Linked DNA regions of Roseibium sp. Sym1. The protein of the gene in region 2 interacts with the protein of the main gene of each other region in a pairwise test. Links are inferred from orthologs where the notes say so. Each region holds a gene or a part of one and is shown on either strand. Other genes may lie near its edges.

What was found.
Region 1: the proteins of O6760_RS16950 (region 2) and mtgA interact in binary tests that used the Escherichia coli proteins (3 or more experiments, as listed by UniProt). The link is inferred for Roseibium sp. Sym1 from one-to-one orthologs.

What each region holds. Positions count from the first base shown.
Region 1 is NZ_CP114786.1:1,800,415-1,803,731, reverse strand. Bases 1-3,000 are described here. They hold mtgA (monofunctional biosynthetic peptidoglycan transglycosylase), read right to left. Parts: upstream 1,873-3,000; coding sequence 1,129-1,872; downstream 1-1,128. Other genes in these bases: O6760_RS08235 (SAM-dependent methyltransferase), read right to left, coding at 1,859-3,000; rpmF (50S ribosomal protein L32), read right to left, coding at 762-947; O6760_RS08250 (hypothetical protein), read right to left, coding at 122-544. Also shown: more of O6760_RS08235, read right to left, coding at 3,001-3,079; O6760_RS08230 (polyprenyl synthetase family protein), read left to right, coding at 3,234-3,317. UniProt on the Escherichia coli protein: Peptidoglycan polymerase that catalyzes glycan chain elongation from lipid-linked precursors. May play a role in peptidoglycan assembly during cell division in collaboration with other cell division proteins.
Region 2 is NZ_CP114786.1:3,734,598-3,737,857, forward strand. What follows is about bases 1-2,943. They hold O6760_RS16950 (peptidoglycan D,D-transpeptidase FtsI family protein), read left to right. Parts: upstream 1-587; coding sequence 588-2,300; downstream 2,301-2,943. Other genes in these bases: rsmH (16S rRNA (cytosine(1402)-N(4))-methyltransferase RsmH), read left to right, coding at 1-221; ftsL (cell division protein FtsL), read left to right, coding at 224-577; O6760_RS16955 (UDP-N-acetylmuramoyl-L-alanyl-D-glutamate--2,6-diaminopimelate ligase), read left to right, coding at 2,398-2,943. Outside these bases: more of O6760_RS16955, read left to right, coding at 2,944-3,260. UniProt on the Escherichia coli protein: Essential cell division protein that catalyzes cross-linking of the peptidoglycan cell wall at the division septum. Required for localization of FtsN.

The DNA.
Region 1 (3,317 bases), 1.9 Mb from region 2 along the record:
AGCGAACTCCATATTCAGACAAAAGCTTTGGCCGCGCTTTCAGCGCGAAATATGTCTGGAGTCCGGATCGGCGCTCGGCTGCGCCCTCACCTGTCCGGAATGACGGCATTCGGTTTCATCCTCAGTGCATCTCGCCATGCCCGAAGGACACATCCCGGCGCGCGCCGGTGATGGAAATCGAGAAACCCGCGATCACGTCGATCAGGGAAATCGCCATCAGGATGAAGAACAGGGACGTGGCCGCCTGTTGCAGCACCAGGAACTCGACCAGATAGGCGACGAAGACCAGCACGGAAAACATGTGGTCGAGCAGCGCCGTCGTGCCGATACGGGTCGCCTTCAGGATCTCGATGAACAGGAAGAAAAGCCCCAGCGTGATCAGGACGTCGCTGGTGAGCAACTGGAAGGTCGCGCCGGAGACCATGGCGATGGTGATGATCGGCTGCGCCCAGAACCCGGCATCCCCGGCCGCCGCCGTGAACGCCAGCGCGTTGTAGATCAGCAGGGAAAACAGCGTGAACGGAACGGCGGAGAAAAGGCGCATGGCAGGCTCCCGGCAGGACTGGCCCGGTGCGGGCCGATGGCGGCGAGCTGACACGATCTTGAAAGCTTATTCAAGGCATGGCCCGCAAAAGACAAAGAAAAAGGCCGGCCCGTCGGAACAAGGCCAGCCTAGATCTCGTTTTGCCATGCGGCGATCCGTCCGAAAGGGACCCGAGCCTGACACCGTCTGCTTTCAGCGCGCTGAAAGCGGAGAGGTGTTATGCCTCGTCCTTAGCGGTAAGGATCTGACGGCCCCGGTACATGCCGGTCTTCAGGTCAACGTGATGCGGACGGCGCAGTTCGCCCGAATCCTTGTCCTCAACGTAAGACGGCTGCTTCAGGGCGTCCGTAGAACGGCGAAAACCGCGCTTCATGCGCGAGGTTTTTCTCTTTGGAACGGCCATTTTTCTTTTCTCCGTGGTCCATAACAGCGCGGCCCGGACCGGGTAAGCCCGGGGCGTGGCGTCACGCAACGTGTTGGAATGCGCGGCGTTATACAGGCAACGCCAGCGTTTTGCCACCCCATAGACAAAAAATTCTTGGTCTAAGTAGACCAGGCTGGTGGGAAGGACCACCCACCCCGGCCTATTTCCCCAGAACACAGCCGAAAATCGGCCCCGCGCCATTGACCCTGGCGAGGTTTGTCGCCGCCAGGCGGCGGTGCCCATTGGAGGGTTTGGCCGGGTTCCGGCCAAGCGGATTGGGCAGGGACGTGGCCAGTCTTGCAGCCTCGGTTCTGGTGAGATCCCTCGCAGGCTTGCCGAACCAGGCCTGGGCGGCGGCTTCGGCACCGAAGATGCCCTCGCCCCATTCGGCGATGTTGAGATAGATCTCCAGGATCCGTTTCTTGGTCAGGATCGCGTCCAGCATCAGCGCCAGGGGCAGTTCCAGCCCTTTCCGGATATAGGACCGCTCACCCCACAGGAACAGGTTCTTGGCCGTCTGCATGGTGATGGTGCTGGCCCCGCGCGGCCGTTCGCCTTCGCTCAGCGCCTCGACCTGGTCCTGAAGCGCGTCCCATTCGACGCCGTCATTCTCGCAAAAGCCGCTGTCTTCGGATGTGATCACCGAGCGGACCAGGTTGGGCGATATTGCCTCCAGCGGCACCCATTGCCGGTCGACCCACAGGAACTGAACGTAGCGGCCGATCATCAGCGTGCTCACAGGCGGCACGACGGAGTAGATCACGGTCAGGACGGGTGGCAGCAGAAGGAGGATCAGCACAAGCTGCAGGAGCCTCCTGCGCAACAATCCCCAGAAACCACGCTTCCCGCCTGATGTCTTTCCCGAGCCGGGCCTCCCCCCCGATGCCGGCTTAACTTTCGCCATTCAGTTTCCGTTCGTTGTCGACAATGAAGTCGCGGACAATGGGTACGGCGTCCCGCTCCTTCGACACAAGGAGCTGGAAAACCATGTTCGAACCATGCAGGAACCCCAGTTCGACGGCACAGAGGTAGAACTCCCACATCCGGCAAAAGGCTTCATCGTAAAGCGCCGCCGCCTCGGAACGCTTGTCCTCGAACCGCTGCCGCCAGTCGCGAATGGTGTAGTAATAGTGCAGGCGCAGGATTTCCGCATCGCAGACCCATAACCCAAGCCGTTCCGTCGAGGCAAAAACTTCCGACAGGGCGGGCACGTAACCACCGGGGAAAATGTACTTGCGGATGAACGGTCCGGTCGTGCCCGGCGGGGTCATGCGCCCGATGGAGTGAATCACCGCATATCCCGTTTCCGTCAGGCAGTCCCGGATCTTGCCGAAATAGGCATCCAGGTGACCGATGCCGACATGTTCCATCATGCCGACGGAAATCACCCGGTCGAACCTGCCTTCGAACTCACGGTAGTCCTTCAGCACGAAGGTGACCCGGTCCTCAAGGCCCGCCGCGCGCACCCGCTCCTCGGCGATCTTCACCTGCTCGGGCGACACGTTCAGCGAGGTCACGCGCGCGCCGGCCTCGGCCATGCGAATGGCCAGCGCCCCCCAGCCGCCGCCGATCTCCAGGACGTCCATGTCGGGCTCAAGGTCGAGCTTGGCCACCAGATGCGTCAGCTTGGCGTGTTGCGCCGCTTCCAGCGTGTCGTCGGCGCTCGTGTAATAGGCACAGCTGTAATTGAGGCCGTCATCCAGAAACAGCCGGTAGAGCTCCGTCGACAGGTCGTAGTGATGCCGCGCCTGCGCCTTGGCCCGTTCGACGCTGTTCTTCTGCTGGCGCCGGCGCATGGCCTTCCAGCCCTTGCGCAGCAGTCCCTGGACCGGGTGCGCGCCGAGCGGCGCCCTGTTGATCGAGAACAGGAACATGAAGTCGTAACAGGTCGATCCCTCTTCCATGGTCAGGGTGCCGTCCATATAGGCTTCGCCTGCCGCAAGTTCGGGATTGAGGAACAAAGACCGGTAGAGCTTCTTGTCGTGCAGCCGGATGGTCACGGTCGGACCATCCGTTCCGGAGCCGAATTCATGCGCCCCCCCATCGACATCGATGACGCGCATGCGCCCGCGTTTGATGAAGCTGCGCAGAAGGCCGGAAAGCAATCTCATGAATGGGTCTCCAAATAATCCGGTTCGAAATCGACGGTGCTGGTCGCACCGGCCACTTTTTCAAATTCAAGCCTTGACGATACAGACAATAGGTCTCAGGGAAACCCGGTCTTTCAAAAAGTTGTCGGCAGCAATGCCCCGACCGGAGCCCATCGTGACCCTTGACCTGAAACAGCACCTTGCGAAACACGGCGAAAATATCGGGACGGTGTTGGAAGACATCCTCAGCGCGCGGCTT
Region 2 (3,260 bases):
GCGGGTCGCGGCACATGCCGGAGGAAGAGGTTCCGCCGGCGACTTTCGAAATGCTGACGCGCAAGGCGGTCGAGGCGGCTGCCGGTGAAACGGATATCAATCCGCGGGCGCGCTCCGCGAAGCTTCGGGCCGGGCGGCGGACCGAGGCGCCGGCACGCAAACTGGACATCCATGAGGCGGGCGTGCCGCGTCTTGCGGACTTTCATGGATTAGGGGGCTGAAAATGGTTCGAACGCTGAACATCCTGTTCATTCTGGCGGTCGTGATCGGCGCCGCGACCGTATACGACATGAAGCTTGCGGCGACAAAGTCGGCCGAGAAGGTTGCCGAGCTCCAGCGTCGGATCGACGAGGAACGCGATGCCATCCGCCACCTGAAAGCGGAATGGAGCCTGCTCAACAAGCCGGACCGGCTGCAGTCCCTGGTCGCGCGCTACAACGACTATCTCCTGCTGGAACCGCTCGACGTGAAACAGATCGTGACGCCGGAAGACCTTCCGGCGCGTCCGGTGATGCTGGAGCCGATCGGCGGCAATCAGATGGGCGGCTATGCCGGCTCGTCGGCGGTTATTCAGTGAGGATCCGGTCATGACCATGGTAAGCGAACCGGCAAGTTTCCTTCAGGTGCGGAGAGCCCAGCCGAGAGCGGTGCGGGGCTCCGTTTCCTCGAGCGCGGTCAAGTCACGCGTCTATGTGGCGATGCTGGCCTTTGCCTGCGTCTATGTGGCCATTGCCGGCCGGCTGGTCATGCTGGCGCAGATGGAAGAGGCGACGTCAGGGGCTTTCATCTCGGCGCAGGACTCCGTGTCGGCTTCACGGCCAGACCTGATCGACCGCAATGGCGAGATCCTGGCGACCGATATCAAGACCGCGTCCCTATACGCCGAGCCGCGCCGCATCCTGGACGTCGACGAGGCTCTTGAAGGGCTTGTCCGCGTGCTGCCCGAACTGGACGAGGGGCTTGTGCGCCGTCGTCTGGAAAGCGGTGCCGGTTTTGTCTGGCTGAAGCGGGAAATGACCCGGAAACAGGCCGAAGACGTTCACAACCTCGGCCTGCCGGGCATCGGTTTCCTGTCCGAGAACCAGCGCTTTTATCCGGGTGGCCCGACCGCGGGTCACATTGTCGGCTCGGTGAATGTCGACAATCAGGGACTGGCCGGGATCGAGAAATACATCGACGACAGCTGGCTGGCCGACCTGCAGTCCCTCGGCTTCACCGCCGACCGGTCCATGGAGCCGGTCCGTCTCTCGGTCGACCTGCGGGTACAGCACGTCGTGCGCGACGAACTGGTCAAGGCGATGGAACGCTACAAGGCGATCGCGGCGGCCGGCATCGTGCTCGATGCGAAGACCGGCGAAGTGGTCGCCATGTCCTCGCTGCCGGACTATGACCCGAACGACCGGTCCCAGGCGCTGGAGAAGGACCGGCTGAACCGGGCGACCGGCGGCGTCTTTGAAATGGGCTCCGTCTTCAAGACCTTCACCACTGCCATGGCGCTGGATTCGGGGTCCGTTTCGATCAATGACAGCTTCGACGCGACCCGCCCGATCAGGGCCGCGGGCCGCACGATCACCGATTTCCACGGGAAAAACCGCATTCTCTCCGTTCCGGAAATCTTCATCTATTCGTCGAATATCGGCACGGCGAAGATGATGCTGGCGACCGGGATTGCCCGCCAGAAGGAGTTCCTTGGCCGGTTGCATCTGACGGACCGGCTGAAGACGGAACTGCCGGAGAATGCCGCGCCGCTGCTGCCGCCGAAATGGAACGAGCTGGCGGCCATGACCATATCCTTCGGGCACGGTATCTCGGTGACGCCGATGCAGACGGCTGTTGCCGCCGCCGCGCTGGTCAATGGCGGCACCCTGTTGCCGCCGACATTCCTGCCGCGCAGTCAGGATGAGGTTCAAAGCCTTGGCAAACAGGTCGTTTCTCCGGAAACGAGTCGCATGATGCGCTACCTGTTCCGCCTCAATGTCCTGTCGGGATCCGGCCGCCGGTCGGACGTGCCTGGCTACACGGTGGGCGGCAAGACCGGCACCGCGGAAAAGATCGAGAACGGTCGCTACGTCAGCAACAAGCGCCGAAATTCGTTCCTGTCGGCCTTCCCGATGGATGACCCGCGCTACGTGGTTCTGGTGGTGATTGACGAGCCGAAACCGGAGCGGGCCGGCATCGGCGCGACCGCCGGTCTCAATGCCGCGCCGACCACCGCGGCGATCATCCGCAGGTCCGCACCGATGCTCGGAGTGATGCCGAGGTTCGGGAAGGGGGATGAACCAATCGAGATTTCCTATTAAGGAGACGTGACGGACTTGTGTCGCCGGCGGGGTCGCAGCCGAATACCGGTGACGCAAGGTTCAAGAACAAGACGACGCATAAAGATGATCGGAAGAGATGGATCTTGAATATCTGGCCGCCGGCCTTTCCGTGCCGGACACGGCAAAGGGTCTGAAAATCGCGGGGCTCACGGCGGACAGCCGCAAGGTCCGGCCCGGCTTTCTGTTCGCCTCCTTCAAGGGGGCTTCTGTCGACGGTACGAAATTCGCCCCGGACGCTGCAGCGGCCGGGGCCATTGCCATCTTGTGCGCGGACGAGGCCGTTGACGGCGTCCGGGCTGCCTGCCCGCCTGGTGTCGTTGTTCTCGGTGCGGCTGAACCGCGCCAGGCGTTTGCCCGGATGGCGGCACGGTTCTACGGCGCGCAGCCGGACACGGTCGTCGCGGTCACCGGAACAGCCGGCAAGACGTCCGTCGCCCATTTCGTGCGTCAGATCTTCCAGTCCGCCGGTCATCCCGCGGCAAGCCTCGGCACGCTCGGCATCGTCAAGCCGAATGGTGAAAGCTACGGCGGACTGACTACCCCGGATCCGGTCTTCCTGCACGAACAGCTGGCGGCGCTGGAGGAGGAAGGGGTCAACCATGCGGCCCTGGAGGCGTCTTCGCACGGTTTGGATCAATACCGGCTCGACGGCGTCCGCCTGACCGCGGCGGCATTCACCAATCTTGGCCGCGACCACATGGATTACCATCCGACCGTCGAGGATTATCTGAAGGCCAAGCTGCGGCTTTTCTCCGAGCTCCTGCCTTCGGGCGGCACCGTGGTCGTCGATCCCGGCGAGAAATATGCCGACCGGGTGCTGGCTGTGGCGCAAGAGCGCGGTCTTCCGGTCCTGAGCGTCGGCGAAACCGGCAAGGACCTGAAGCTGACCGGGTTGCGTCCGTCAGGTGCGGGACAGGAGCTGACGCTGCAGACCGCGCG